Regions from separate parts of the Salinifilum ghardaiensis genome, predicted to be linked through region 2. Evidence: riboswitches for the same ligand, from Rfam matches in the RefSeq annotation. Region 2 holds a riboswitch; each other region holds the start of a gene.
The links. A riboswitch is a leader RNA that binds a small molecule or an ion and turns the genes downstream of it on or off. The one in region 2 is predicted to bind glycine.
Positions count from the first base shown of each region.

Region 1: it holds a riboswitch for glycine, as region 2 does, so the genes downstream of both, gcvP (aminomethyl-transferring glycine dehydrogenase) here and gcvH (glycine cleavage system protein GcvH) in region 2, are expected to answer to the same signal.
Region 3: it holds a riboswitch for glycine, as region 2 does, so the genes downstream of both, gcvT (glycine cleavage system aminomethyltransferase GcvT) here and gcvH (glycine cleavage system protein GcvH) in region 2, are expected to answer to the same signal.

Region 1 covers NZ_CM137101.1:1,865,953-1,876,098, reverse strand. Annotated here, with positions in the region: gene gcvP (aminomethyl-transferring glycine dehydrogenase) at 1-2,570, opposite strand, end outside; glycine riboswitch at 2,628-2,746, opposite strand; glycine riboswitch at 2,747-2,844, opposite strand; gene ACVGV0_RS08420 (MerR family transcriptional regulator) at 2,981-3,499, opposite strand; gene ACVGV0_RS08415 (bifunctional nuclease family protein) at 4,069-4,545, opposite strand; gene garA (glycogen accumulation regulator GarA) at 4,887-5,351, opposite strand; gene gcvH (glycine cleavage system protein GcvH) at 5,471-5,854, opposite strand; gene ACVGV0_RS08400 (CDP-alcohol phosphatidyltransferase family protein) at 5,980-6,738, opposite strand; gene ACVGV0_RS08395 (hypothetical protein) at 6,959-7,189, opposite strand; gene ACVGV0_RS08390 (propionyl-CoA synthetase) at 7,581-9,467, shown strand; gene ACVGV0_RS08385 (phosphopantetheine-binding protein) at 9,612-9,854, opposite strand; gene ACVGV0_RS08380 (isochorismatase family protein) at 9,881-10,146, opposite strand, start outside.
Region 2 covers NZ_CM137101.1:4,219,802-4,229,947, reverse strand. Annotated here, with positions in the region: gene ACVGV0_RS19270 (ABC transporter ATP-binding protein) at 1-913, opposite strand, end outside; gene ald (alanine dehydrogenase) at 1,284-2,399, opposite strand; gene ACVGV0_RS19260 (GNAT family N-acetyltransferase) at 2,750-3,343, shown strand; gene ACVGV0_RS19255 (helix-turn-helix domain-containing protein) at 3,365-4,954, opposite strand; glycine riboswitch at 5,053-5,152, shown strand; glycine riboswitch at 5,153-5,247, shown strand; gene gcvH (glycine cleavage system protein GcvH) at 5,310-5,678, shown strand; gene ACVGV0_RS19245 (L-serine ammonia-lyase) at 6,028-7,383, shown strand; gene ACVGV0_RS19240 (DUF202 domain-containing protein) at 7,421-7,759, opposite strand; gene ACVGV0_RS19235 (YidH family protein) at 7,826-8,215, opposite strand; gene ACVGV0_RS19230 (SSI family serine proteinase inhibitor) at 8,441-8,848, opposite strand; gene ACVGV0_RS19225 (MerR family transcriptional regulator) at 9,069-9,956, opposite strand; gene ACVGV0_RS19220 (CaiB/BaiF CoA transferase family protein) at 10,065-10,146, shown strand, end outside.
Region 3 covers NZ_CM137101.1:3,754,458-3,764,603, reverse strand. Annotated here, with positions in the region: gene glyA (serine hydroxymethyltransferase) at 109-1,389, opposite strand; gene gcvT (glycine cleavage system aminomethyltransferase GcvT) at 1,452-2,555, opposite strand; glycine riboswitch at 2,684-2,781, opposite strand; glycine riboswitch at 2,782-2,875, opposite strand; gene ACVGV0_RS17145 (TetR/AcrR family transcriptional regulator) at 3,012-3,677, opposite strand; gene ACVGV0_RS17140 (acyl-CoA dehydrogenase family protein) at 3,804-4,982, shown strand; gene ACVGV0_RS17135 (hypothetical protein) at 5,139-5,294, shown strand; gene ACVGV0_RS17130 (potassium channel family protein) at 5,415-6,230, shown strand; gene ACVGV0_RS17125 (Tm-1-like ATP-binding domain-containing protein) at 6,293-7,546, shown strand; gene ACVGV0_RS17120 (phosphoenolpyruvate hydrolase family protein) at 7,617-8,453, shown strand; gene ACVGV0_RS17115 (SRPBCC family protein) at 8,482-8,919, shown strand; gene mgtE (magnesium transporter) at 8,939-10,146, opposite strand, start outside.

The DNA.
Region 1 (10,146 bases), 2.4 Mb from region 2:
GGGAAGGACATGGTCGGCGCGTGGATGCCGTAGTCGGCGAGCCGCTTGGCCACGTCGTCCACCGAGACGCCGCTGCTCTTGCTGATCGGCCGCAGGTCGAGGATGCACTCGTGGGCCACGTAGCCGTCCTTGCCGGTGTAGAGCACCGGGAAGTAGTGGTCCAGGCGCCGCGCCACGTAGTTCGCCGCCGCGACCGCGGTCAACGTGGCCCGGCGCAGCCCGTCGGCACCCATCATCCGCACGTACGCCCAGGAGATCGGCAGGATCGACGCGCTCCCCCACGGGGTTTCGCTGATCGGACCGACCCCGGTCTCCGGACCGGCCTGCGGCTGCAGCGGGTGGTTCGGAAGGAACGGGGCGAGGTGCTCGCGCACGCCGATCGGGCCCACACCGGGACCGCCGCCCCCGTGCGGGATGCAGAACGTCTTGTGCAGGTTCAGGTGGGACACGTCCGCGCCGAACTTGCCCATCCGGGCCAGCCCGATGAGGGCGTTGAGGTTCGCCCCATCGACGTAGACCTGACCGCCCGCCTCGTGGACGACGCCGCACACCTCCCGCACGGTGTCCTCGTACACGCCGTGCGTGGACGGGTAGGTGATCATGATCGCGGCGAGGTCGTCGGCGTGCTTGGCCGCGAGCTCCCGCAGGTGCTCCATCTCGACGTTGCCCGAGTCGTCGCAGCGCACGACGACCACGCGCAACCCGGCCATGGTGGCGCTGGCGGCGTTGGTGCCGTGCGCGCTGGCCGGGATCAGGCAGACGTCCCGCTGCTCCTGCCCGCGCTGTTGCTGGTAGGCGCGGATGGCCAGCAGACCGGCGAACTCGCCTTGGCTGCCCGCGTTGGGCTGCACGCTCACCGCGTCGTAGCCGGTGATGTCGGCCAGCCACCGCTGGAGGTCGTCGACGATCCGCAGCATCCCCTCGGCGTCCTCCGCGGGCGCGAACGGGTGCAGGTCGCCGAACTCGGGCCAGGTGACCGGCTCCATCTCGGTGGTGGCGTTGAGCTTCATCGTGCACGAGCCCAGCGGGATCATGCTGCGGTCCAGCGCGACGTCCTTGTCGGAGAGCTCCCGCAGGTAGCGCAGCAGCGAGGTCTCCGACTGGTGGCGGTGGAACACCGGGTGGGTCAGGTACTCGGACGTGCGCTCGAGCGGGCGCGGCAGCGCGTCCGCGGTGCCGGTGTCCAGCTCGTCCAGCTCGCCGAGCTCGGCGGTGAGGCCGAACGCGGCGCACACGCCGCGCAGGTCCTGCCGGGTCGTCCTCTCGTCGCAGGCGATGCCCACGTGGTCCGCATCGGCCCTGCGCAGGTTGATGCCCTCCGCGCGCGCGGCGGCCACGACCTCGTCGGCGCGCCCGGGCACGCGGGCCAGCACCGTGTCGAAGAAGGCGTCCTCGACGACCTCGACCCCGCCCTGGCGCAGGCGGGCGGACAGCACGGCCGCCATCCGGTGCACCCGGGTGGCGATGTTCCGCAGGCCCGCCGGGCCGTGGTAGACGGCGTACATGCCCGCCATGACCGCCAGCAGCACCTGCGCGGTGCAGATGTTGCTCGTGGCCTTCTCGCGGCGGATGTGCTGCTCGCGGGTCTGCAGTGCCAGCCGGTAGGCCTGGTTGCCGTCCGTGTCGACGCTCACGCCGACGAGACGTCCCGGCAGCTGCCGCTCCAGGCCCTTGCGCACGGCCATGAACCCGGCGTGCGGGCCGCCGAACCCGAGCGGCACGCCGAAGCGCTGGGTGTTGCCGACGACGACGTCGGCGCCGATCTCACCGGGGGCGCGCAGCAGCGTCAGGGCCAGCAGGTCGGTGGCGACCACGGCCAGCGCCCCGCGGCGGTGGATCTCCGCGAGCACCTCCTCCTGGTCCCGGACGGCGCCGGAGGCGCCCGGGTAGGCCAGCAGCGCGCCGAAGAACTCGCCGTCCGGCAGACCGCTCGCGCCCTGCGACAGGTCGGCGACCTCCAGCTCGATGCCGAGCGGTTCCGCGCGGGTGCGCAGGATTTCCACGGTCTGCGGCAGCGTGTCGGCATCGACGACGAACCGCGGCGACTTGGCCTTGCCGCCGCGCCGCACCAGCGTCATGCCCTCGGCGGCAGCGGTGGACTCGTCCAGCATGGAGGCGTTGGCGACCGGCACCCCCGTCAGGTCCGAGACCATCGTCTGGAAGTTCAGCAGGGCTTCCAGCCGCCCCTGCGAGATCTCCGGCTGGTAAGCCGTGTAGGCCGTGTACCAGGCGGGGTTCTCCAGCACGTTGCGCAGGATCACGCCGGGGGTGATCGTGTCGTAGTAGCCGAGCCCGATCATCTGGGTGCGCGGGGTGCAGCGCTGCGCGAGGTCGCGCAGCTCCGCGAGCGCCTGGGCTTCCGTGGCCGGTTCCGGCAGCTCGAGCTGCAGGTCCCGCTCACGGATTCCGCTGGGCACGGCTTTGTCTGCCAGTTCCTCGAGGGAACCGACCCCGACCACGTCGAGCATCCGGGCGAGTTCGGCCGGCGTCGGCCCGACGTGCCGATCGGCGAACGGAGTCCCGTGCTCCAGCGCGGCGAGTGGAATGCGGTCGTGGGTCACGTCGGTCATCGCCCAACCTCAATCTTCGCGGCGAACAAGGGGGCGGCAACACCAGCGTGCTGCCGACTCTCCCCCTCTGTCACTGTTCGCTGCGCGAACGCCTGAGAGCTTCGTCCGGCGGTCCGGCCGGACTTGCACCGTCGGCGGGGTGCGCCGCCGTCGCCGCACCCTCTTTCCAGAGGCATCTCGCCCGCGCGGTCCAGTGGCCTGAGAGGTTGATGGGGAGATTTGCTCCTTCGGCGCCGACTCGATCGCTCGAGCCGAACTCTCCCGCACGGGGTCAGCGATGCCGTGAGCATACCTGATCAGGCGCTCCCGCCCGAGGGGCTGTCAGCTGACGCACACCTGCTTGACGGTGCGCACCGGCGCGAGCGCGCGGTGCGCCCGTCCCCGCCGGGACCGCGGCCCCGGGCCCGCGGTCACCCGGTGCGCCGGTCCCGCCGCCGGCGGGAGAGCTCGTCCTCCTCGAGCGGTTCGACCAGCGCGCCGTCGGCGCGTTCGGCGGGGAACTCGTGGATCGTCCCGGTGATCTCGCGCATCGCCCCGCTCACGGCGATCCCGAAGACGCCCTGCCCGCCCTGCAGCAGGTCGACGACCTCCTCGGGGGAGGTGCACTCGTAGACGGTGGTGCCATCGCTGAACAACGTGAGCCCCGCCAGGTCGCGCACCCCCCTGCTGCGCAGGTGGTCCACGGCCAGCCGGATGTTGTGCAGCGACACCCCCGTGTCCAGCAGCCGTTTGACCACCTTGAGCACGAGGATGTCCTTGAACGAGTAGAGCCGCTGCGAACCCGAACCGGTGGCGCTGCGGATCGACGGGCCCACGAGCTTCGTGCGCGCCCAGTAGTCCAACTGGCGGTAGGTGATGCCCGCGATCTGGCACGCCGCCGCTCCCCGGAAACCGACGAGCTCGTCGGAGACCGAGTCCTCGGGCAGCATTCCGCCGGCCCCGTGCGGGGACGATTCCTCCGTCGCGCCGCCCCCGCCGGGCATCGGGGGCGCACCGGTCGCAGCGGTCCCAGCGGACGGCGCACCAGGCGACTCGTCCTCTTCCCCTGCGGAACCCCGCTCGGGCGCTTGCTCGACCACGCCTGCCTCCCCTCGTCCGGCACGCTGCCGACGAATCCGGTCCGGTGCGTTCGGCGAATCTGCTCCGGCCCGGCTGCCGGTCCCGGCAGCCGACGCGCCCGGGTGCCCGCCAGCACCCGCCTCGGCGCCAGCAGCCGGGACCTCCCTGCTGTCCCGATCCCCCACGACTGCCAGCGAAAACGACACCGGAGCGATTCGCGCAATTCGACAGTAGGCCGCCCGGTGTGGGCGGTCAACGCGACGCGCGGACCACGCCGGAGAAGATCAACAGCGGCGGGGCCTCCGCGCCGCCCCCGGCCTCCCCTCCGGGCCGCACCCCGCCACACGCGGGCGAGGGACCGCGACGGCGGGGAGCGCGACGACGACGGGGCCCTCGACCGCGCCGAGGGCCCCGTCGCTCCGCGATCGTCCTCGCGCGGTCACGTGTCCGCGCCGCGGAAGTCCTCCGGTGAGACCGAATCCAGGAACTCGCGGAACTTCTCCACTTCGTCTTCCTGCTCGTCCGGGATGATCAGACCTGCCTCGTCCAGCACCGCTTCGTCGGCGTGGATGGACACGCCGGCGCGCAGGGCCAGAGCCACCGAGTCGCTCGGCCGCGCCGACACCCGCACGTCCCCGTCGAAGACGAGTTCGGCGAAGAACGTCCCCTCCTGCAGATCCGTGATACGCACCTGCTCGAGATCACGCCCCAGGGCACCGATCACATCCTTGAGCAGGTCGTGCGTCAGCGGACGCGCCGGCCGCACCCCCTGCTGCTCCAGCGCGATGGCGGTCGCCTCCACCGAGCCGATCCAGATCGGCAGGTACCGCTCACCCTCCGTCTCCCGCAGCAGCAGGATCGGCTGGTTGGCCGGTAGTTCCACGCGCACGCCGACGACGCGCATCTCGCTGCTCATCGTCACATCGCCTCCTCCAGCGCGCCGAAGCGTGACATCCCTGTCGAGGATCGCGCACCGACGCTTCCGACGCTACCCGCGATACGGCGGACGCGCCCAGCCGTCCGTCCTCCACTGCGCACCGCCCCGACGGGAGGCGCGGGCCCGTCGCAACCCCCCGCTCGGCGGATCGCCGCGGGTTCCCGACCGACGGCAGCGCTCGTCACCCTACACCGCCCCGCGGGCGGCGGTGGACGCGAAGGCCGACCGGGCCGCGCAGTCGCGCCTCGGCGGCGACACTCGCACCGCTCGGGGCGGCGCCCGCTCACCGGCGTCGCCCCGCGTTCAGGTCCGCTGCCGCTTCAGCGCGCGCTCTGTCCCCCGTCGGCCGGCCCGGTCAGGAACACCAACCGGAACTTGCCGACCTGCACCTCGTCACCGTTGGCCAGCACCGAGGTGTCCACCGGTTCCCGGTTGACGTAGGTGCCGTTGAGGCTGCCGACGTCGACGACGACGAAGTCGTTGCCCTCGCGCCGGAACTCGGCGTGCCGGCGCGAGACCGTGACGTCGTCGAGGAAGATGTCGCTGTCCGGGTGCCGCCCCGTGCTGGTGGTCTCCCGGTCCAGCAGGAACCGCGAGCCCGCGTTCGGACCGCGCTTCACCACCAGCAGCGCCGACCCGGCCGGCAGCGCGTCGACCCCTGAGCCCGCGGACTCGGTCTGCGGGGCGCTCTCGGTGCCGTCCTGCTCCGAGAAGGGCTTGAAGACCGAGGTGGTCTCCGGTGACTGCTCCGGTGGGACGTCACCGGAGCCGCTGTTCTGGCTCACCTGAGCTCTCCTCTACGCGGATAGATCGTGCCAACGAGATTCCAACGTACCGCGCCGGCACCAGCCCGAGTACGCGGGAGTCCCGGTCGCCGCAGTGATCAACGCGCGCCGCGGCGCGGTCATTCCTGCTCGATCAGCCGCTGGTAGGCCTCGGCGTCGAGCAGCACGTCCCACTCGGCGACGTCCGCCAAGCGCAGCTCCACGAGCCACCCCTGCCCGAAGGGGTCGCTGTTGACCAGCTCGGGCCGGTCCTGCAGGGCCTCGTTGCGGGCGGTGACGACACCGCCGACCGGGGCGTAGAGGTCCGACACGCTCTTGGTCGACTCGACCTCGCCCATCGCCCCGCCGGCTTCGACGCCCTCGTCCACGTCCGGCACCTGCACGAACACGACGTCACCGAGCTGCTGCTGCGCGTAGTCGGTGATGCCGACGCGCACGGTCTCCGCATCGGTGCGGCGCACCCACTCGTGCTCCTGGGTGTACCTGATCTCCTCCGAGGCCACTGGGTCCGCCTTCCTGCTCGGGGGCGCTGCTCAGCCCGGTCACCGGCCGGGCTCGCGAGATCATCCGCCGGCGGGCAGCGTATTGCCCACCGGCACGTCCCGCAACACGCGCTGCGCCGGGCGCGTCATCCGCGCACCGCGCGCGCCGCCTCCCGCAGCGCTGCGGTCACCTGCCCCAGGTAGAGCACGCCGGCCCAGAGGTAGAGCACGCCGCCCCAGCAGGTCAGCGCGTACGCGATGGGCCGCAGCACCTCGCTGAGCGCGATGTCCTCCTGCACCAGCAGCAGCATCGGGAAGGCGTACATCAGGCAGAACGTGGCCGCCTTGCCCAGGTAGTGCACGTCCGGCGGCTGGAATCCGCAGAAGCGCAGCACCGGCACGCACAGCGCCAGCACCACGTCCCGCCCGACGAGCACCGCGGCGATCCACCAGGGGACGACGTCGCGCAGCACGAAGGCGACCAGCGTCGCCACGATGTAGAGGCGGTCGGCCACCGGGTCGAGGACTTCGCCGAGCCGGCTGTACTGCCCGAGCCACCGCGCCAGCTTCCCGTCGAGCCAGTCGGTCACACCGCTGGCGACGAGGACGAGCAGGGCCAGCAGGTCGGCCTGCGGGCCGAGCAGCAGCCACAGGAACAGCGGCACCCCGCCCAGCCGGATCGCGCTGAGCAGGTTCGGCACGGTGAACCACGGGTCGTGCCAGAGTCCGACGGCGACCTCGCGCATCCGCTCGATGCCGGGTTCGATCGGCGCGCCCTCGCCGGAAGCAGCGGTGGCGCCGCCGGGCTGGTCCCCGGTTCCGGCGGGGTCGCCCGCCGACGCCCCCGGTTCCTCGGCCGGTCCTCGCGCGGTGCCGTTCGTGGTGCTGTCCGCGTCGTGCACCACGGCCTCCCCCTGTGTGTCGCGCCGCCGCCGGTACCGAGCCCATCGGTACGACGCCTCCCCGGATGAGGATCGCACATGCGGCCCACCGCCCCGGTGCGGGACCGACGTGCGCAGCGCAACCGCGCGGTGATCGAACAGCGGCCGCCGAGCGCGCCCCCACCGCGGCGCGGTCCGGGACGCGCGGCGCAAGTCGGGGCGGCGCTGCGCACCGCCCGGTCGCTCAGGCCGTGCGAGCCCGCTGCACGGTGAAGCCGCGACGCCGCAGGTCGGCGTCGGTGAGGAAGCACGGTCGGCCGCGGTCGTCGACCCCGGCCCAGCGGGCCCCGCTCAGTCCTTCGAGCACGTAGGCGTGCCCGTGGCTCCACACCACGCTGTGCAGCGCGGTGGGCAGGTCCTCGGCGGCTTCGCTCCCACCGGCCCCGGAGGAGTCGCGGGCTCCGTCACCTGTCATTGCGGAAAGCACCTCCCGTCCGTGCTCACCGGCGAACGTTGCGGCACCGGCACCGCATCTCCCCGCGGCGCCGGCCTCGGCGGAACGCCCGGCGAGGCGTCCCGCCGCCGATTGTGCGGACTCCTCCACCACATGTCGCGCACCCGACACGAACAGTCGCCGGACGAACACCACGCGTCGCCGAGCGCGAGCGCGGCGCCGATCACGCGAGCGCCGGACCGAACAGCTGCACCGGGCACCGGGCGGAGCGCCCGGCCGGACACCGCCCCGGGGGCCACCCCGGGCCCCCGTGCGGGCCCGGGAGCCCGCCGCGGGCCGCCCCCTGGCATCACCTGCGGGCGTGCGGTAGGACACGGGGATCCGTTCCCCACCGTTCCCGCGGAGGTTGCCGATGGCGGGTTATGCCGATCTGCACCACGAAAGCCTGCACGACCCCGAGCGCTTCTGGCTGCGCGCGGCCCGGGCGATCGACTGGGACACCGAGCCGACCCGGGCGCTCGACGACGGGAACGCGCCGTTCTACCGCTGGTTCCCCGACGGGCGGATGAACACCTGCTTCAACGCGCTCGACCGGCACGTCCGCGACGGCCGCGGCGACCAGCCGGCGGTGGTGTGGGACTCGCCGGTCGCAGCGGCGGCGGAGACGTGGAGCTACCGCGAGCTGCTCGACCGGGTCGCGCGGTGCGCGGGCGCGCTGCGCGAGCAGGGGGTGGCGCGCGGTGACCGCGTCGTGCTCTACCTCCCGATGATCCCCCAGGCGATCGTGGCGATGCTCGCCTGCGCGCGGATCGGGGCGGTGCACTCGGTGGTCTTCGGCGGGTTCGCCCCGGACGAGCTGGCAGCGCGCATCGAGGACGCCCAGCCGAAGGTGATCGTCGCCGGTTCGTGCGGGATCGAACCGCAGCGGGTCGTGCCGTACAAACCCATCGTCGACGAGGCGCTGAGCCGCACGACCCACCAGCCGGACCGCGTGCTGCTCGTGCAGCGTCCGCAGTCCCCGGCCGAACCGGGCCCGCGCGACCTGGACTGGGACGAGGCCCTGCGGGACGCGCACCCGGCCGAGTGCGTCCCGGTGGCGGCCACCGATCCGCTCTACGTGCTGCACACCTCGGGCACCACGGGGCGGCCGAAGGGCGTGGTCCGCGACAACGGGGGGCACGCAGTCGCGCTGGCCTGGTCGCTGCCGAACATCTACGACATCCACCCCGGTGACGTGTTCTGGACGGCCTCCGACGTGGGGTGGGTCGTCGGCCACTCCTACATCGTCTACGCGCCGCTGCTGGTCGGCGCGACCACGGTGCTCTACGAGGGCAAGCCGGTGGGCACCCCGGACGCGGGCGCGTTCTGGCGGGTCATCGCCGAGCACGGCGTGCGGGTGCTGTTCACCGCTCCGACGGCGTTCCGGGCGATCCGCAAGGCCGATCCGGACGCCGAGCTGATGCACCGCCACGACCTGTCCGGCCTGCGCAGCCTCTTCCTCGCCGGGGAGCGCCTCGACCCGGAGACGTACCACTGGGCCGGCGAGAAGGTGCGCGTGCCGGTGGTCGACCACTGGTGGCAGACCGAGACGGGCTGGCCGATCTGCGCCAACCCGCGCGGGCTCGAACCGATGCCGCTCAAGGCCGGCTCCCCCACGGTCCCGATGCCGGGCTACGACGTGCGGGTGCTCGACGAGTCCGGCGCGGAGGTTCCCACCGGCACCGAGGGGGCGCTGTGCCTGCGGCTGCCGCTGCCGCCGGGCACGGCGCCGACGCTGTGGGGCGACGACGAGCGCTTCCGGGAGTCGTACCTGGCGAGCTACCCGGGTTACTACGCCACGGGCGACGGCGGCTACGTCGACGAGGACGGTTACGTGTTCGTCCTCGGCCGCACCGACGACGTGATCAACACGGCGGGCCACCGCCTCTCCCCCGGCGCGATGGAAGCCGTGCTGGCCGAGCACCCGGCGGTGGCCGAGTGCGCGGTGATCGGGGTGCACGACCCGCTCAAGGGCCAGGTGCCGTACGGGCTCGTGGTGCTCAAGGCCGGGGCGGCGGACTCGGCGGAGGCGGTCGCCGCGGAGCTGACCGAGAGCGTGCGCAACCGCGTCGGCGCGATCGCCACCCCGCGCGGTGTCGCCGTGGTGGACGCGCTGCCGAAGACCCGTTCGGGCAAGATCCTGCGCAAGTCGATGCGGGAGATCGCCGACGCCGACCGGACGGCGGTGCCGTCGACGATCGAGGACCCCGAGGTGCTGGAGGCGCTGCGCCCGGCGCTGCGGGCCGCCCGGGAGGAGTGACCCGGCCGCCGCGGGACCACCGGCCGCCGCGGGCCCGCGTGCGAGGGCGGGCCCGCGGCGGCGCGGGCGGGTTCCGGGGCGCGCGGAGGCAGCGCGGAGGGGCCGGAGCGGCCCTCCCCGGCAGCACCGCAGCACCGCGCCGGTTCAGAGGCCGAGGACCTCCCACCACTGGCGCAACGTGGTCGTCTCGCCGAGGTCGGCGAAGCCGACCTGCACGCCCCGGGCGCGCAGCTTCTCGACGAGCGCCATGATCCGCATCGAGTCGAGGCCCCAGTCGAGCAGGTCGTCCTCGTCGCCGATCTCCGCGGCGCTCTCCTGCAGCAGCTCGGCGACGTGCTCCCGCACCTCCCCGCGGCTCAGCGCACCGGTTCCTGCCGTCTCCGGCATGCTCTCCCCTCTCGTCGCTCGCTCGTTCAGGCGTCCTCGCCGACCACGGGCCGCACGTGCCCGGCGGGAACGGTGGTGCCGGCGAGCTCCTCGGTGATCCAGCCGGTCGATCCCACGACGGCGCAGCGCTTGGCCGCGTAGTCCAGCGCCATGCGGTGGTCCTCCGCGGAGAAGTCCGCGATCCCGTCGGCGACGAGGAACGCGGGCAGGTCCAGCTGGAAGGCCTCGGCCGCGGTGAGCAGGCACCCGATGTGGCCGTAGACTCCGGTGACGACGAGCTGGTCGCGACCCC
Region 2 (10,146 bases):
GTTGGTCCCCCGCGTACTGGCCGCTGGTGAGCTGGAAGAACAGCTGCTCCAGGTCCACCTGCTCGGTGGCGGCCTCGTGCAGCGCGACTCCGGCGCCCAGGGCGATCTCGGCGATGGTGCGGGAGTCCGCGCCGGTCACGGCGATCCGCCCGTCGGGCAGCTGCTCCTGGCCCAGGCCGTGCTCGGCCAGCGCGGTGACGAGCGCGGCCGGGTCGGAGGCGCGCACGAGCGCGCGGGTGCGCTGCGCGGCGCGCAGCTGGTCGAGGTGCCCGTCGTAGACGCACTGGCCGCGGCTGATGATGACCACGTGGTCCACGGTGTGCTCCATCTCGCGGAGCAGGTGGCTGGAGGCGAGCACGGTGCGGCCGCTGGCGGCGAACGTGCGCAGGAAGTTCCGCAGCCACGCGATGCCCTCGGGGTCGAGGCCGTTGGCGGGCTCGTCGAGCACGAGGATCTGCGGGTCGCCGAGCAGTGCGGTGGCCAGCGCCAGCCGCTGCCGCATGCCGAGGGAGAAGCTTCCGGCCTTGCGCCGGGCGGCGCTGCTGAGCCCGACGAGGTGCAGCGCGTGCCGGGCCTGCTCGTCCGGGACGCCCATGGCGGCGGCGTAGCAGCGCAGGTGGTCGAGCGCGGTGCGCCCGGGGTGGAAGCTCTGCGCGTCGAGCACCGCGCCGACGACCGAGGCGGGCCGCGGCAGCCGGTGGAAGGGCAGCCCGTTCACGGTTGCGGTACCCCCGGTCGGGTTGACCAGGCCGAGGATCATGCGCAGCGTCGTGGTCTTGCCGGAGCCGTTCGGCCCGAGGAAGCCGGTCACGAGGCCGGGGCGGACGGCGAAGCTCAGGTCGTGCACCGCGTGGATCGGACCGAAGCTCTTCGTGAGTCCCTGCACCACGATCCGGCCGCTGTTGTCGTGCACACGCCCCTCCTTGTCCGGACCGGCCCGCGCAGCGGTGCGGGCCGGTGCCCATCCTGCCGGACCGCCGCGGAGTTCCCGGCGGGTGGCGCCGGTGTGTGACGTGCGCCTCACGGGAGGGGGCGCGTTTTCACCCGATAGAACCTGTATCGATTCTGAAGCAAAATCACGCCCCCGAGCGGTTGCTGATTCTCGGCAAACGCCGCCACGTGACCTACACTGAGTGGTGGCGGCCCGCTCCCGGTGACCCCCAGGCCGGTTGAGCGGGCCGCCCTCTTCGTTCCCCGCGTGTTCCCTCCGCAACTGCCGGAGGGGCGACATCACCCGGTGCCGGTGGGGCCCTGCGGTGCGCGCCCGCCGGCGCGGCGGGCCCCTACTCGAGCACGTCGCCCACCGCCGTCGCGGCGATCCCGTGGGCCGTTCCCACCGCCTCGTTCGTCAGCACGCCGTCGTGGGCGTTGAGGCCGTCGGCCAGCGCCGCGTCCTCCAGGCAGGCCTGCCGCCATCCCTGGTCGGCCACGCGCAGCACGTACGGCAGGGTGACGTTGGTCAGCGCGTGCGTGGAGGTGTTCGGCATCGCGCCCGGCATGTTCGCCACGCAGTAGAACACCGAGTCGTGCACCCGGTAGGTCGGCTCGTCGTGCGTCGTCGGGTGCGAATCGGCGAAGCAGCCGCCCTGGTCGATGGCGATGTCCACGAGCACGCTGCCCGGTTTCATCGCCGCCACGAGCTCGTTGGACACGAGCTTCGGCGCCTTCGCCCCCGGGATGAGCACGGCGCCGATGACCAGGTCCGCCTCGCGCACCGCCTGCTCCACGGCGTAGCGGTTGGAGGCCACCGTCGTGATCCGGCCGCCGAACGCCCTGTCGATCTCGCGCAGCTTGGCGACGTTGGTGTCCAGCAGTTGCACGTCCGCGCCCATGCCGAGGGCGATGCGCGCGGCGTTGAGCCCGGCGACCCCGCCGCCGATGACGACCACGCGGGCCGGCGGGACGCCCGGCACGCCGCTGGGCAGCATGCCGCGCCCGCCGCTCGGCCGCATCAGCGAGTGCGCGCCGACCTGCGGCGCGAGGCGCCCGGCCACCTCGCTCATGGGGGCGAGCAGGGGCAGGGTGCCGTCGGCCAGCTGCACGGTCTCGTAGGCGATGCCGGTGACGCCCGCGGTCAGCACCGCCCGGGTGAGCTCCTCCGACGCGGCCAGGTGCAGGTAGGTGAACAGCACCTGGCCCCGCCGCAGGTGCGGGTACTCCTCCGGGATCGGCTCCTTGACCTTGAGGACGAGCTCGCCCTCCGACCAGACGTCCTCGTGCTGCCGCAGCACCTTCGCGCCCGCGGCCAGGAAGTCGTCGTCCGGGATGGACGAGCCCGCCCCCGCCTCGGCCTCCACGAAGACCTCGTGCCCGCGGGTGGTCAGCTCGTGCACACCCGCCGGGGTGAGCGCGACCCGGTACTCGTTGTTCTTGATCTCGCGCGGTACAGCGATGCGCACGGTCGATCCTTTCCCTCGGTGTCGCGTGTCACGATCCGTCGCACCGCTGGGCGACGCATCATTCCCACACGATGAGCGTGCCCGCCTCCGTTTGTGCCGTCAGCACAAAACGCCTGCGCAAGGCGATGTGGGACCGCACGGGCGATGGCGTCGAAGAGGAGCGCGGACCGCCGGTACCGGTCCGCCGAGCGGCCGGTGCACCCGGTGGCGGTCCTCGTGGGGACCGGGGGACACGCGCTCCGCTGCGCACCTCCAGCGCGGAACACCTGCGCAAGAGCGGTGTGGGGCATGATCGGGGGGAGGCCGCGCGTCCGGGGCGCGTCCGCGCGAAGCGCTCGAGGAGGGTGACGATGGCAGAAGCAGGCCGAGGGTTCCGCGTCCGGCAGCCGCGCCCGTCCGACCTGGAAGCCCTCCTCGCCATCCACGGCGATCCGCGGACGAACCGGCACAACCCGCGCGGGCCGCTGCGCGACCGCGAGGAGGGCCGAGCCCTGCTGGAGGAGTGGATCGACGACTGGCGGCGCTGCGGCATCGGTTACTGGACGGTGACGGCCTCCCCGGATGTTCCGGGAGAGACCGGTGCGCCGGGAGAGGTGGGTGCGCGGGGGAACCCCGGAGGGGGAGGTCCCGGGAGCATCGCCGGTTTCGGCGGCCCGCGGTACCTGGCGGCCGGATCGGCGCGGGTGTTCAACCTGTACTACCGGTTCGCCCCGGACCGGTGGGGGCGCGGGTGGGCCTCGGCCCTCGCGCGGCACGCGGTCGGCGCAGCGCACCGCGCCGACCGCGGGACACCGGTGATCGCGCGGATGGAACCCGCCAACCGGGCGTCCGAACGCGTCGCGGAGAAGGCGGGGCTGGCCTTCGCCGGCCACGACCGCAACGGGCGCCGCGTCCTCGCCGACCGCCCGGTCGCGGAGGGGTTCCTCGCGGACCTGCCCCCGTGAGCGCGGGGGGTCAGCGGTCGCTCAGTCGTGCTGGGCCCACGCGCCGGCGAGCAGCTGGACGAGCAGCGCCGCGCGCACGTCCGGGTCGTCCAGGTCGAGCTGCAGGACCTCCTCGACCCGCCGCATCCGGTACCGGAAGGTGTTCGGGTGCACCCGCAGCTCGCGGCTGGCCCGCCGCGGCTCGGCCGGGTGCCGCAGCCAGGCGTGCAACGTGGCCACGTAGTCCGAGCCGTGCCGCTGGTCGTGCTCGCGCAACGCCGCGAGCGGCCCCAGCGCGCCCACGCCCGCGTCCGTGGCGGCCCCGGCCATCCGCGACAGCACCAGCGCTGGCCAGTGCTCCTCGTACACCACCACCCGCGAGCGGGTGAGCCCGCCGCGGGACAGTCCCACGAGCTCGTCGGCCTGGCCGCGGGAGGCGGCGAGATCGGCGACGCCGACGGCCGTGCCCACGCCGATGAGCGGACGCGGGTCGATGTCCCACCCGGCCAGCGCCTCCCGCAGCGTGCGCCACCCGCCGGGACCGGAACGGTCCGGAACCACCGCGTACAGCAGGTTGCCGATCTCCGTGACCAGCGGGTGCGGCCCGATCCCGCGGGTGATCCACTCCCAGATGCCCAGCCGGTGCCCCTCGTCCGGCCCCTCCGGGGCGGGCACCTCGATCGCCACCACCCGGTGCGGTTCGTTCGACACGGCCAGCTCCGTGGCGGCCGCGCGCCAGCCCTCGCCTCCCTGCAGCAGCAGGTGCACCTGCTCGGCCGAGCGCTGCCGCTCCGCGTCGGACACCGCGCGCCAGCGCAGCAGGCGCAGCGCCACGAGCGGGGCGGTGTCGGCGAAGGCGGTGGCGCGCTCCTCGGAGACCTCCTCCGGCACTACGGCCCACATCGATCCCAGCAGCTCGCCGCCCATCCGGATGGGCACCACCAGCCGTGGCAGCGTGCCGTCCTGCTGCGCGGGCACGAACACGGCCGAGCCGGACTTGCTCAGCTGCCGGAACGTGCCGCGGGCGCGGAACTTGGCCAGCACCTCGTCCGGCTGGCGCCGCCCCATGATCGTCGACACGCGCGCCGGGTCGATCCGGTCCTGCCGCGCCGAGTGCGCCAGCACCTGCGAGTGCGCGTCCTCGATCGTGACCGGTGCGTCGACGACATCGGCGACCGCGTCGGCCACGCGGAACAGGTCCCCCAGGCCCGGCAGCCCGGTGAACTCCCGCGCGGAGCCGCCGGCCGCGGGCACCTCCGGCTCCTCCCGGCGGCCGCCGGCCTCCGCCAGCGCGGCGCGCACCAGCCACACCAGTTGCGCCCACGAGGTGCCGGGCAGCACTTCCACGAGCGCGAGCCCGGCCTCCCGCGCGGCCGCGCGCACCGGTTCCTCGTCGGGCCACGGCGCCTTGCACAGCAGACCGGCCGCACCCCGCTCGGCGCACTCGGCGACGAGGTCGAGCGCCTCGCTGCGGTCGTGGCACGCCACACCGAGAACCAGATCACCTTCGGTGATCGTGATGTCGGCCTCAGCGACGACGACGTCGCCCACGCACGGGGTCGCGTCCGGCAGAACCGCTGCGCGCAGCAAAGTCGGGCCCACCCGCTGGACGAGCGCGGGGAGTTCCAACATGAGCTGCCTCACTGGTGCGCGGCCGGTGGTGCGGTGGGGCGTGTTGACAGCCCGCTGCGTCCGTTTATCGTGACCACACCGACAATCGCATAAGCCGATGATCCCGAGCGGGAGAGACCCCGAGTGCCCCTGGGCACCGGGGCGCCGAAGGAGCAAGACTCCCCGCAAACTCTCAGGCCCAGTGACCGCTCGGAGGAGGTGACTCTGGAAAGCGGCATCACCGCAGGTGCCGCACCCACGGTGCAAGTCGCGCACGCGGCGAAGCTCTCAGGTTCCGCAACAGAGGGGGAGGCCCATCCCGGGCAGTGCACTGACCGCGGCCTGCCCGGACGACGAACGGACGGAGCCTCCCGACATGACGTTGCCGAGCGAACTGCACTACACCGAGGAGCACGAGTGGCTCTCCGAGTCCGGTGAGATCACCCGGATCGGCATCACCCAGCACGCCGCCGACGCCCTCGGCGACATCGTCTACGTCCAGCTGCCCGAGGTCGGGGAGCAGATCGAGGCGGGGCAGTCCTGCGGCGAGCTCGAATCCACGAAATCGGTGAGCGACCTCTACGCGCCGGCGACCGGGGAGGTCACCGCCGTCAACGAGGCCGTGGTCGACGATCCTGCGATCGTCAACTCGGACCCGTACGGTCAGGGGTGGCTGCTGGAGGTGCGCGTCACCGAGATGGGCAAGGTGCTCACCGCCGAGGAGTACCAGCAGCTCATCGGTTAGGGCCTGTTCCGGAACCTCCTCCGTTGTGCGCGGGGGTCAGCGTGGATGCGCCGCGAGGCGGCGGAGAACGGCGTGGCGGAGTCCCCTCCGAAAGGGGCGGACGCTGCCCCGCGAGGCGCCACGCTCCCCGCGCAGCAGGTGTGCGAGGTTGCGGAACAGGATCTTGGATCCTGAGGGAGTCCGGGCGGGCGGCCGCCCGCCCGGAGCGACGAGCCCACCGGCCGCCGGTGCACCGTTCCCGCCCGCGTTCACCGCGGTGCCGCTGCACGGGAATGACCAGTGAGACGACACCGCGGTCGCTGGCAGGGCGCGGTCCCGCGGCCTGACAGCACACCAGGGGGACCGATCAATGGCGATCAGCGTCTTCGACCTCTTCTCCGTGGGAATCGGACCGTCGAGTTCGCACACCGTCGGCCCGATGAGAGCTGCCCGCATGTTCGCCGAACGGCTGGAGCGGGACGGCGCGCTGCCCGCGGTCGCGCGGGTGCGGGCCGAATTGTTCGGATCGCTCGGCGCCACCGGAACCGGCCACGGCAGCCCGAACGCGGTGCTGCTCGGCCTGGAGGGCAACGCCCCCGAAACGGTCGACCCGGCCGTCGGCGGCGAGCGCGCGGCGGAGATCCGGCAGAGCGGCAGTCTGCGGCTGGCCGGTTCCCGCGAGATCCCGTTCCCGGTGGACGACGACCTGGTGCTGCACCGGCAGGAATCGCTGCCGGTGCACCCCAACGGCATGCGGTTCTCCGCCACCGACTCCTCCGGTGCGGAGCTGGCCAGCGCCGACTACTACTCCGTGGGCGGCGGTTTCGTCGTCGACGAGCAGGCCAGCGGCACCGACCGCATCGCCCCGGACGCGACCGCCGTGCGGCTCCCGTTCCACAGCGGCGAGCAACTGCTGCACACGGCCGTCGAGCTGGGGCTGCCGATCAGCGAGGTGATGCGGGCCAACGAGATGTCCTGGCGCAGCCCGGAGGAGGTGCGCGAGGGCCTGCTGCACATCTGGCACGTGATGCGCGAGTGCGTCGACAACGGGTGCCGCGCCACCGGCCACCTGCCCGGCGGGCTGAAGGTGCGCCGCCGCGCGGCGGACCTGCGGGCGAAGCTGTCCGACGAGGACGACCCGACCGAGTGGGCGGGGCTGTACGCGCTGGCGGTCAACGAGGAGAACGCGGCCGGCGGCCGCGTGGTGACTGCGCCGACCAACGGCGCGGCGGGGATCGTGCCCGCCGTGCTGCACTACTACGCGCGGTTCGTCCGCGGTGCCGACGAGGACGGCATCGTGCGCTTCCTGCTCACCGCGGGCGCCATCGGCGCGCTGTTCAAGGAGAACGCGTCGATCTCCGGTGCCGAGGTGGGCTGCCAGGGCGAGGTCGGCTCGGCCTGCTCCATGGCCGCCGCCGGGCTGACCGAGGTCCTCGGCGGCACCCCGGCGCAGGTGGAGAACGCCGCCGAGATCGCCGTCGAGCACAACCTCGGACTGACCTGCGACCCGATCGGCGGGCTCGTGCAGATCCCGTGCATCGAGCGCAACGCGGTCGCTTCGGTCAAGGCGATCACGGCGGCGCGCATGGCGCTGCGCGGCAACGGCACGCACTTCGTGTCCCTGGACAAGGCGATCAAGACGATGCGCAACACCGGGCGCGACATGAAGGACAAGTACAAGGAGACGGCGCGGGGCGGCCTCGCGGTCAACGTCATCGAGTGCTGAAGGCCCGCTCGCAACGGAGGAGGTCGCGCACGGGCTCTCAGAGCACGATGTACAGCAGGGCAGCGGCGCCGGTGAGCACCACCGCCGCGGTGACCGCCGCGTGCAGCCCCGCACCGGGCAGCGGGCGGGCGGCGTGCAACCGGCGCTCCTCCTGCAGGTTCCGGCGCCAGGTCAGCCACGTGCTGCCCGCGACCAGCGGCACGAGCACCACCGCGCAGACGGCCGCGGCGAGCACGCTGTGCCAGGCGAGCAGCCGCAGCAGCACGAGGACGCCCACGGTGAACGCCAGCGTGGTGCGCAGCCAGGCCAGGGCGGTGCGCTCGGTCTGCAGCCCGGGGTCCCAGGGCTGCCGGGGGCGCGGTCCGTTCGCCGTCATCGCGGTGCTCCCTCCGCGGCGGGCGCCCTCTCCGCGTCGGGTGTCCGTTCCCTCGCGGTGCGCATCTCAGACGCCGGGCAGGAACATGAGCACGCAGGCGAGCACACCGGCCGCGACGAGGCCGTAGCCGAGCACGGGTCCGAGCCGCGGGGCGGGCAGGGTGCGTCCCGCGCGCAGCGCCCGCTCGGTGGCGAACCAGCGGTGGAACGCCCCACCGGCGCAGGCCACCCCGCCCGCCACGAGGAGCACCGCGAGGATCGTCCGCAGTGGACTCGCGGGTGAGTGCGGTACGACGTTGAGGGCTTCCACGCCGACGCCCGCCGCCATCAGCGCCAGCGCGGTGCGGATCCACGCGAGGAAGGTTCGCTCGTTGGCGAGGCTGAAGCGCGGGTCCGGGTCATCGCCGGTCGCGTACAGCCGCCGCGGCCAGCGCTCGCCGTCGGGTTCGGAGGCCATACCGCCAGGTTATCCGCTCGCACCGGCGGGCCTGCGGAGCAGGGAAGACCGCTCCGGGACCGGGAGCTGTGCTGGGGCCGCCCCGGTGGGGTCGATCCGGCGTGGGGAACGGTCCAGCGCGGGGCGATCCGGTGTGGGCCGATCCGGTGTGCCGGAGCGGACGACTGCGCGGGGCAGCCGGGACGCCCGGTACCGAGCCGGCGTCCCGGCGCGCGGCGCGGTCGTTCAGAACTGGAAGATCTTGCCGGTTTCGGCCTGCATCCGGCAGGAGTTCGAGTACTCCTTCTGGAAGCGCACCGGCTCACCCCTCCAGTCGCCGGTGGCCGTGGCGGTGACGGGGGCGTACTCCATCGTGCACCGCATCTCATCGCTCTTGAGCGTGTTGAGCTTGCCGTTGGCGCTGGCGAGCGAAGCGCACGCCTGCCGGGCCGCGGGATGCGATCCGCCGGCCGGGTCGCAGGTGAGCACCGCGGCGCTGCGCGCGGAGTCCTGCTTCTGAACGGTCAGCGTGAGCATGCTGTCGGCGGGCTCGGCCGCGGGGTCGGGGTTGGCGGCGGCGCTCGCGACAGCGGGGCTGAGTGCGAGCCCGGCAGCGGCGACCGAGCCGAGCACTGCCCGACGGAACCTGGTCATGTGCACACTCCTCTGCGAAGGTAGCGGACTGCCACCATCTTTATCGGCGTGCGCGGCGTTGTGTATCGGGTATGCCCGAATTTAACTTGATCGAGGTTTCGAGGCGCTGCGGTCGTGACGAGAAGTAACGATCAGCGGCGCTCTTTTCGCTCCGGTGATCACACCGTCGGGTGGTGTCCGCTGTGGTCTGATCACGAGCGGGGAGCGCGTCGTCCGGTCGTCACCGGCTCGGGCTCCGCGGCCGGGAGGACCGCCCGGCGTCCGCGCCCCCTTCCGCCGCGCCGGAGCCCTCCCCGGGTTCCCCGCGGGAATCCCCCGTGGACGCGGAGTGGTCCGCGCCGCGGTCCCCGTCGGCGGATCCGTCCACGTGCGACTCCTCCCGGCTCTCCCCCACGTGGTGCCGGATCACGCGGTTGACCGCGCGCTGGAACCCGTCCACGAGCACCCGCAGCGTCAGCGGCCGCAGTTCGTCGGCCACCGCCTGCACCCGTTCGCGCTCCTCCTCCGGACGTCCCCGCTGGCGGTACGGCCGCAGCACGTTCTCGGCGAAGAGCTCGCGCAGCTCCACGGCGATCTGACCGGTGTGCTGGTCCACGATCTCCTTGGCGCGCACCAGCATGTCCTGCGGCAGGTCGAACTCCAGGATGCGCAGGCCGACGTCGAGCATGGCCGGGACCAGCAGCCGCACCCGCCCGGAGCCGTCGTCGAGGCGCTGCACGATCCCCAGCTGGACGAGCTGGTCGATGCGCGCGTCGTCGAGGTGGCGCCCGGCCCGCTGGTCGAGCTCGTGGCGGTCGAGGTCCTCGGCCTGGTCGTCGGTCCACGGGGCGATCAGCGCGCGCTGCAGGGCCAGCTCCGCGGGGGAGGCGTCGTCCGGGATGCGGTGCAGCTGCCGCTCGATCGCTGCCAGGGTGAAGCCGAGCGCCTGCAGCTCCCGGATCAGGTCGAGCCGGGCGAGGTGCTCGCCCGAGTACATCCCGGTCCGCCCGCGCAGCCGCGGCGGGGGGAGCAGCCCGCGCGAGGAGTAGAAGCGGATCGTCCGCACGGTCACCCCGGCGCGGGCGGCCAATTCATCGACGGTGAGCTCGTCGTCCGCAGTTCGGAGCATGGCCGCACGATACTCCTTGACCTCTGTGACACCAACGGTGTAACACTGAGCACGTCACAATCTCTGCGGGGCGCGCCGTACCGGACGGGCCCGGGAACGAGGTGGTTCGTGACCGAATCCTCGCAGGCCGCGCGCCCGGCGGGGCCGCTGGCGGGCGTGCGCGTGGTGGAACTCGCCGGGATCGGACCGG
Region 3 (10,146 bases), 470 kb from region 2:
CGCGCCCCCGGTCGGGAGCGCGGCCCCGCCACGATCGGGCCGCGGTCCCCTCCGGTGGAGCGGAGGGGACCGGCAGATCAGCAGCTGTTGCTCACGGCCTCGGGCGGATCACAGGCCCGGGTAGAGCGGTTTGGCCGCGGCGAGGGCCTCGACGCGGGCCCGCAGCTTCTTCGTGCTCGCCTCGTCGAGGTTCGGCTGCAGCGCTTCGGCGATGACGTCGGCGACCTCGCCGAACTCCTCGGCGCCGAAGCCGCGGGTGGCCAGCGCGGACGTGCCGATCCGCAGCCCGGAGGTCACCATCGGCGGCCGCGGATCGTTCGGCACCGCGTTGCGGTTGACCGTGATCCCGATCTCGTGCAGCCGGTCCTCGGCCTGCTTGCCGTCCAGCTCGGCGTTGCGCAGGTCCACCAGCACCAGGTGCACGTCGGTCCCACCGGAGACCAGCTGCACCCCCGCGGCGGTCGCATCGCCCTGCTGCAAGCGCTGCGCCAGGACCTGCGCCCCCTCGACGGTGCGCCGCTGCCGGTCGACGAACTCCTCGCCGCGTGCGGCCTTGAACAGCACCGCCTTGCCCGCGATCACGTGCTCCAGCGGACCGCCCTGCTGCCCCGGGAACACCGCCGAGTTGAACTTCTTGGTGAGCTCCTCGTCAGCAGAGAGGATCACCCCGCCCCGCGGACCCCCCAGGGTCTTGTGCGTGGTGGTGGTGACCACGTGCGCGTGCGGCACCGGGTTGGGGTGCAGCCCCGCGGCGACCAGACCGGCGAAGTGCGCCATGTCCACCATCAGGTACGCCCCGACCTCGTCGGCGATCTCCCGGAAGCGGGCGAAGTCCAACTGCCGCGGGTACGCCGACCAGCCGGCGATGATCATGTTCGGCCGGTTCTCCCGCGCCAGCCGGGCCACCTCGTCCATGTCGATGCGGTGGTCCGACTCGTCGACGTGGTACGGCACGACGTTGTAGAGCTTGCCGGAGAAGTTGATCCGCATGCCGTGGGTGAGGTGGCCACCGTGGGCCAGGTCCAGCCCCATGATCGTGTCGCCCGGCTTGAGCAGCGCGAACATCGCAGAGGCGTTGGCCTGCGCACCCGAGTGCGGCTGCACGTTCGCGAACGACGCGCCGAACAGCTCCTTGGCCCGGTCGATCGCCAACTGCTCGATCACGTCGACGTTCTCGCAGCCGCCGTAGTAGCGCTTGCCCGGATACCCCTCGGCGTACTTGTTCGTCAGCACCGACCCCTGAGCCTCCAGGACGGAGCGCGGTGCGAAGTTCTCCGAAGCGATCATCTCCAACGTGTTCTGCTGGCGACGCAACTCAGAACCCACCGCAGCAGCGACCTCCGGGTCGACCGCGGCAAGCTGGTCGTTGAACAGGTCCGGTGTGGACATTTGGTGTTGCCTCCTGTTTTCTGTCTGCGACGGCCCTGCGGATCGGTCGAACGGCGCGGTTGTCACGTGCCGCGGCGGTAGAACGGCAGTTCCACCACCTCCACCGGCAGCGACCTGCCGCGCACGTCCACGTTCAGCGCCGTGCCCGGTTGGCTGTGCGCGCGGTCCACATAGGCCATCGCGATCGGGTGCCCCAGAGTGGGGGAGGGCGCACCGCTGGTGACCTCGCCGATCTCGTTGCCCCCGGGGTCGAGCACGGAGTAGCCGTGCCGCGGCGCGCGCCGCTGGTCGGTGCTCAGCCCCACCAGTGTCCGGTCGGTGGGAACTTCGGCGACCTTCGCCAGCGCGGCCTTGCCCACGAAGTCGTCGGGTTTGTCGAGCTTGACCACCCGGCCGAGATTGGCGTGGTACGGCGTCAACTCGGCGCTGAGCTCGTTGCCGTACAACGGCATACCCGCTTCCAGCCGCAACGTGTCCCGGCAGGACAGTCCGGCGGGCTTGAGGTCGTGGTCCGCGCCGGCCTCGGCGAGCGCCCGCCAGATCGGCTCGGCGTCCTCCGGCGCGGTGAACAGTTCGAAACCGTCCTCGCCGGTGTAACCGGTGCGGGCGAGCATGACCTCGCGACCAGCCACGGTGCTGTAGTACCCGGCGAAGTACTTGACGGTCGACAGGTCGGTGTCGGTCAGCGGCCCGAGGATCGCCGCCGCGTTCGGCCCCTGCAGCGCGATGAGCGCGTACTCGTGCGAGGTGTCGTGGAACTCGACCTCGAAGCCGGAGACGCGGTCGGCCAGCGCTTCGGAGACGGTGCCGGCGTTGGCGGCGTTGGCGACGACGAGGTACTCGTCCTCGCGCAGCCGGTAGACGATGAGGTCGTCGAGCACGCCGCCGTCGCTGTTGCAGATCATCGTGTAGCGCGCGCGGCCGGGCGTGATCGCCGAGGTGTTGGCCAGCAGGGCGTAGTCCATGGCCTCCGCGGCCTGCGGCCCGCGGATGTGGAGCTCACCCATGTGCGACAGGTCGAACAGGCCGGCGCTGTTGCGCACCGCGTTGTGCTCGGCGGTGTCACTGGTGTACCGCACCGGCATGTGCCAGCCGGCGAAGTCGGTGAACGTCGCACCCAGCTCCTCGTGGACCTGGTGCAGGGGCGTCTGCCTCGGTGAGGTCATCGTGTCTGACTCCTCCTGGGGGCGGCGCCGGTCGGCGGTCGCGGGTCCGGAACTGCACGCAATCGGATCCTGCCAGCGTAGCCGGACCACTTCGATCGCCACCCGCGCGGTCGTACGCACGTCGGGCGATCTCCCCTGGAGTCATGGGCCTGAGAGTTTCACCGTCGCTGGACGGCTTGCACCGTGGGCGAGAAGCGGTCCGCTCCTGCTTTCCTCCCGTTCCGCCTCGTACCGTGCGGTAGGTGGTGCCTGAGAGTTTGCTGGGGAGTGCTTGCTCCTTCGGCGTCCCGACGGGCCGGGATCTCTCCCGCACGGAGTCAACGGCGCGGTATTCGGTTGTGCGGTCTGCTGTCCGCTGCTGTCCGGTTGTGGCCTGGTCAGAGCGTGACGCTACGGAGGACCCCGCGGGCAGTCAACCGCAACGCGAGGCTGATCTCACTCGGTTGCGCGTGCAGGTCAGCGCGGGGTGTGCGGCATCGCCGCTCCGCCCTCGCGCGCCGCTGCGGTGAGGGTGCGGTGGACCTCGCGCAACCCGTCGATGAGCGCTCCGAGGGCGAGTTCGAAGCTGTCCGCGTCGATCTCGGTGTGCTGCGGCAGCAGGTGGGCGCGGTCGAGGTGGGGGAACCGCTCGTCGTAGACGCTCGCGTCGGCGGGGAAGCCCTCGGCGAACGAGGCCATGGCCGAGCCGACGACGAGGTACTTCGTCGACGCGCCGATCATCGTGGCGTACCGCTGCGGCCAGCCGGCGCGCACGAGGCCGCCGTGCACCCGGTCGGCGCGGCGCAGCGCGTTCTCCCGGCGGGCCGGTCCGCCGGCCAGGAACGGCACGAGGTTGGGGTGCGCGCGCAGGGCGGCGCGGTAGGACCGCGCCCACGTGCGCAGGCCGGTGGGCCAGTCGACCTCGAAGCCGGAGACGTCGACCTGGGCCATGACCTCGTCGGAGATCGTGTGCAGCAGGTCGTCCTTGTTCGGCACGTGGTTGTACAGCGACGCCGCGCGGACGTCGAGGCGCTCGGCCAGGCGGCGCATGGACAGCGCCTCGAGCCCCTCGGCGTCGATGATCTCGAGGCCGACCCGGGCGATGCGCTCGGTCGTCAGGCGGGGACGGCTCGGACGGGGCACGGTTTCTCCACGGTCGGGACGGGGTGGCCTGGGGTGGACGCCTCTTGCGAAGGCTGCGCGGCCGACTCTAGGCTGCCATAAAACTAACGTTGTTAGTTAGTAGCTCACGCGGAAGGGTGCAGGTCAATGGTCGACTTCTCGTTGTCCGATACCGAGCGCGACGTGCGCGACTGGGTGCGCCAGTTCGTCCAGCGCGAGCTCATGCCGCTGGAGCAGCAGGTGCTGCACCGGGAGCGCGCCGGTGAGCGGGGGCTGACCGAGCAGGAGCAGGCGGACCTGCGGAACAAGGCGCGCGAGGCGGGGTTCTGGGGCGTGCAGACCCCCGAGGAGTACGGCGGGATGGGCCTGCCGGCCGTGCTGACGGCGCTGATCCAGATCGAGCTGGGGCGCACGTTCGTGCCGTTCCAGTTCGGCGGTGACGCGGACAACATCCTCTACCGCGGCAACGAGGAGCAGCAGCGGCGCTACCTGCTGCCCACCATCGAAGGCACCCGGAAGTCCTGCTTCGCCATCACCGAGCCCGGTGCCGGATCGGACGCGAAGAACATCCGCACCACCGCCCGCAAGGAGGGCGGCGAGTGGGTGATCAACGGCGAGAAGACCTTCATCACCGGCGGCATCGACGCCGACTTCGCCATGGTGTTCGCCGTCACCGACAAGTCCAAGGGCGCCGACGGCGGAGTGACCTGCTTCCTCGTCGACCGCGACATGGGCTGGACCTCCGAACCCATCGACATCATGGGCGAGTGGGAGCGCCAACCCGCCTCGCTGGTGTTCGACGAGGTGCGCGTGCCCGAGGAGAACGTGCTCGGCGAGGTCGGTCAGGGCTTCCAGCTCGCGATGCAGTGGATCGGCCGCGGGCGCTACATGCTGCCCGCGCACGCGCTCGGCGCCTGCGAGCGGCTCGTCGGGATGGCCACCGAGTACGCCAACAACCGCCAGACCTTCGGCGCGCCCATCGCCGACCGGCAGGCCATCCAGTGGATGATCGCCGACTCGGCCGTGGAGATCGAGGCGCTGCGGTGGCTCGTGCTGCAAGCGGCCTGGCAGGTCGACCAGGGGATGGACTCGCGGCACGCGCAGTCCATGGCCAAGCTCTACGGCGGGACCCGCGCCAACGAGATCGTCGACCGCGTGATGCAGATCCACGGCGGCATGGGCTACACCCGCGAGCTGCCGGTCGAGCGCTGGTTCCGCGACCTGCGGTTGCTGCGCATCTTCGAGGGCACCGACGAGATCCAGCGCCGCACCATCGCCCGCAACATCCTCAAGGGGCACAGCTCGGTCAGCGGGGTGCTCGGCTGAGGTCCCCGCGCCGGGGCCCGCCGCGCGCGGTGTCGTCCCCGCGATCACCTCGGTAGGCTGGTGGACGCCTGATCCCCAGGTGACGCGCCGGTCTGCCGTTCGACGGGCAGGACTTCGGCGGACAGGCCGCGTGCTGAGGACCGACCAGGAGCGGACATGTCGCTGATGAAGAAGATCGTCGGACTCGCCAGCAGCCCCCAGGGGCGCCGGGCGATCCGGCAGGCGAAGAAGTACGCCCAGGACCCCAAGACCCGGGCCAAGATCGACGAGGCGAAGAACAAGCTGCTCAAGGGCAACAAGCCGAGCCGGTGACGCCCTGCGGCCCGCCGTTCCCCGCGGATCGGCGGGCCGTTCTTCCGCGCGGGCAGCGCGGACGTGACCGGTGCCGCGGCCGTGTTCCCGGGCGCTTCCGGGCACGGCACCATGGGCGCGATGTCATCCGAGACCGTGCGCTCCGAGAACGCGGGGAGCGCCGCTCCTCCACCGCTGGCGAAGTGGGAGCAGCGCACCGAGTGGCCGCTCATCGCGCTGTCGGTGCTGTTCTTCGCGCTGTACGCGTGGACGGTGCTCGAACCCGGCATGCAGCCGGGCGTGCGCCGCGGCGTCGGAGTGGCCATGTGGGTCACGTGGGGCGCGTTCGCCGTGGACTACGCCGTGCGCCTCGCCCTGGCCAGGCAGCGCGGCCGGTTCGTGCTGCACAACCTGTTCGACCTGGTGGTCATCCTCGTCCCGGTGCTGCGCCAGCTGCGCGTGCTGCGGCTGGTGACGGTGCTGGTGCTGATGAACCGCAGGATCCAGGCGCGGGTGCGCGGGCAGGTCGTGCTGTACGTCTCCGGCGCGACCGCGCTGCTCGGCGTCTCGGCCGCCCTCGCCGTGCTGGACGCCGAACGCGGCGCCGGCGAGGCCACGATCACGAGCTTCGCTGATGCGCTGTGGTGGACCATGGCGACGATCACCACGGTCGGCTACGGCGACTACTACCCCGTGACCGGGCAGGGCAAGCTCATCGCCGTGGGGTTGATGCTCGCGGGCATCGCCCTGCTCGGCGTCGTCACCGGCAGCATCGCCTCCTGGTTCGTGGAGAAGTTCGGCGGTGTGGAGAACTCCGTCGAGCGCGCCGGCCGGGCCACGGCCGACAGCGCCGCGGAGGCCGAACGGCTGCGCGGCGAGGTCGCCTCCCTCAAGACCGAGATCACCGCGCTGCGCGCGCAGCTGCCCGCCGTCCCGGACGAGGGCCGGTCGTCGTGAGCCGCTGACGCGGCGGACGCGCGCCTCTGGGCAGAGCAGGCGCTGGCGCAGTAGCATCCGCGATGATCACGCAGCCGTGTACGGAGGGCGCCGTGACCGGAGGGCACCGCACGCCGAGGGCCTACGTGGTGGGCACGTTCGACACGAAGGGGGACGATCTGCGCTACGTGGCGGAGCTGCTCGCCCCGCACTGCGCCGTGACCACCGTCGACGTCGGCACCGGCCCCGCTGCGCGGAGCGCGGCACCGGACGTCCCCGCCCGGGACGTCGCCGCGCACCACCCCGAGGGGGCGGACGCGGTGTTCACCGCCGACCGCGGCACGGCGGTGGCCGCCATGGCCCTCGCGCTCGAGCGCTTCCTGGCCGAGCGGCCGGCGGACGGGGTGCTCGGCCTCGGCGGCTCCGGCGGCACCGCGCTGATCTCCCGCGGTCTGCGCGCCCTCCCGGTGGGCGTGCCGAAGATGATCGTGTCCACAGTGGCATCCGGTGACACCTCCTCCTACGTGGACTCCTCGGACCTGGTGCTGTTCCCCTCGGTGACCGACGTCGCCGGGCTGAACCGCATCTCCCGCCGCGTGCTCGGCAACGCCGCGCACGCGCTGCTCGGCGCGCTCACGCACGAGGTCCCCGAAGCCGAGCACGAACCCGCGCTCGCGCTGAGCATGTTCGGCGTGACCACCCCGTGCGTGACCGCCGTCGCCGACAGGATGCGCGCCACCCACGACCCGCTGGTCTTCCACGCCACCGGGACGGGCGGGCGGGCCATGGAGAAGCTCGTCGACGACGGCTACGTCGAAGCGGTCGTCGACATCACCACCACCGAGATCGCCGATCTGCTCGTCGGCGGTGTGATGAGCGCCGGCGAGCAGCGCCTCGACGCGATCGCGCGCACCCGGGTGCCCTACGTCGGCTCGTGCGGTGCGCTGGACATGGTGAACTTCGGTGCGCGCGGCACCGTGCCGGAGGAGTTCCGCGACCGGTTGCTGTACGAGCACAACCCGCAGGTGACGCTGATGCGCACCACCGCCGAGGAGTGCGAGCGCATCGGCGAGTTCCTCGCCGGCAAGATCAACGCCTGCGCGGGGCCCGTGCGGTTCCTGCTGCCCGAGGGCGGGGTGTCCCTGCTGGACTCCCCCGGTGCCGCGTTCCGCGATGCCGCCGCCGACGAGCGGCTGTTCGGCGCGATCGAGCGGAACGTGCGCGACGCCGAGCGGGTGCGGCGCGTGCCGCACAACATCAACGACGCGGAGTTCACCGACGCCGTGGTGGCCGCCGCGGCGGAAGTGGGCATCGGTACCGCTCCGCGGTCGTCGTGAACGACCGAGGCACCGGCCCGCGCGGGGACGCCCCCCGGGGGATGACCCGTGCACGGGGAGGGAAGGGGATATGACGAAGCGTGTCGAACGCCCGGAACTGCTGTCCCGGCTGCGCGGCAAGGTCGACCGCGGAGAGCCGGTCGTCGGCGGCGGCGCGGGCACCGGCCTGTCCGCCAAGGCCGAGGAGAGCGGCGGCATCGACCTGATCGTGCTGTACAACTCGGGGCGCTACCGCATGGCCGGGCGCGGCTCGCTGGCCGGGCTGCTGGCCTACGGCAACGCCAACGACATCGTCGTGGAGATGGCGCGGGAAGTGCTGCCGGTCGTGCGCAGCACCCCCGTGCTCGCCGGTGTCAACGGGACCGACCCGTTCCTCATGCCCGAGCGCTTCCTCGGCCAACTCGCCGACCTCGGCTTCTCCGGTGTTCAGAACTTCCCCACGGTGGGGCTCATCGACGGCACGTTCCGGACCAACCTCGAGGAGACCGGCATGAGCTACGACCGCGAGGTCGAGCTCATCGCCACGGCGCACGAGGCCGGCCTGCTGACCACGCCGTACGTGTTCTCCGCCGCGGACGCGCGCGAGATGACCCGCGCCGGCGCCGACGTCGTCGTCTGCCACATGGGGCTGACCACCGGCGGCAGCATCGGTGCGGAGACCGCGCGCACCCTCGACGACTGCGTCGCCGACATCGACGCCTGGGCGCGCGCGGCCCGGCAGGTGCGCGAGGACGTGATCGTGCTCTGCCACGGCGGCCCGATCTCCGAGCCGGAGGACGCCGCGTACGTGCTGTCGGCGACCAGCGGTTGCCACGGCTTCTTCGGCGCCTCGAGCATGGAGCGGCTGCCCGCGGAGAAGGCGATCGCCGAGACGACCCGGTCCTTCACCCGCCGGAGCGGCGAGTAGCTCCGGCCCGATCCGAGGAGGAAACCCCATGGCGCGTTCGTACGCCAGTGCCACCGTCGACGCCCCGGCCGACGCGGTGTGGCGGGTGGTGCGCGACTTCGACGGGCTGCCGCAGTGGCACCCGGCGATCGCGACCAGCCGCATCGAGGACGGCAGGCCCGCCGACGCGGTCGGCTGCGTCCGCCACCTGACGATGCCCGACGGGTCCGTCGTCCGGGAACGGCTGGTGGACCTCGACGACGTGGCGCGCTCCTACACCTACGAGATCGTCGAGGGGCCGTTCCCGGTGCGGAAGTACCGCGCGACCCTGCACGTCGCCCCCGTCACGGTCGACGACGCCTCGTTCGTCGAGTGGTACGCGGACTTCGACGCCGAGGCGGCCGACGAGGAGGAGCTCGACGGGACCTTCAGCCGCGACGTGTTCGCAGCGGGGCTGCAGGCCCTCCGCGCGCACTTCGAGCGGTGAAGTGCGCGCGGAGGGCGGATCACACGCCGAGGACGAGGTGGGCCATGAGGAAGTAGATGATCAGCCCCGTCGCGTCCACGAGGGTGGTGACCAGCGGAGCGGAGACGACCGCGGGGTCGATCCCGACGCGCTTGGCCAGCAGCGGCATGGCCGCGCCGACCATGGCCGCCCACGTGCAGATGACCACGATGGACAGCGCGACGGTCAGCGTGACCTGGAAGCCGACCAGCAGCGTGCCGATGACCAGGCCCACGGTGGCGAGCATGACGCCGAGCAGCACCCCCACGCGGCACTCGCGCCAGACCACCCGCAGCACGTCGCCGGTGCGCAGCTGGCCCACCGCCAGTGCGCGGACGGTGGCCGTGGCGGCCTGCGCCCCCGCGTTGCCCCCCGTTCCGGTGAGCAGCGGGATGAACAGCGCCAGCGCGGTCACCTCCGCCAGCGTCGCCTCGAAGAACTGCATCACGTTGACCGTGAGCGTGGCGGCGACCAGCAGCAGCAACAGCCACGCGATGCGCGAACGGGCGATCTGGAAGACGCTGGCGGCCACGTAGTGGCCCTGCCACGGCGTGGTCGCCGACTGCCGCACGAAGTCCTCGGTCTCGGCCGATTCCAGCACTTCCATGGCGTCATCGATGGTGAGCAGCCCGACAACGCGCTGTTCACTATCGACGACGGGAAGGGCCAGCAGGTTGGACTCGCGCATCAGCCGCGCTGCCTGCTCGGCGTCGTCGGTGGCGGTGGCGGCCACCGGCTCCTCGCCGAGGAGCTCCTGCAGGGGCCGTCCGGGGGCGCTGAGCACCAGGTCCCGGAGGCTGACGACGCTGACCAGGCGCCGCTCGTCGTCCACCACGGGCAGGGTGTAGACGGTCTCGGCGCTGAGCCCCTTGCCGCGGACGACGTCCAGGGCCTGGCCGGCGGTGAGGTCGTGGCGGACGATCACCACCTCCGGGCTCATGTACCGGCCGACCGAGCCCTCCGGGTAGCCGAGCAGCTCGGCCGTGGTGTCGCGTTCCCGCTGGCTGAGCCCGGCCAGCACGCGCTGGGCCACCTTGGCGGGGGCCTCGCCGAGCAACCGCACCCGGTCGTCGGGGTCCATGGCCTCGACGAGCTCGCGGAAGGCGTGGTCGCGCAGGCCGTCGAGGATCTTCTGCTGGGCGATCGGGTCCAGCTCCTCGAAGACCTCGATGGCCTCGTCCTTGCTCAGCAGGCGGAACAGCAGCACCG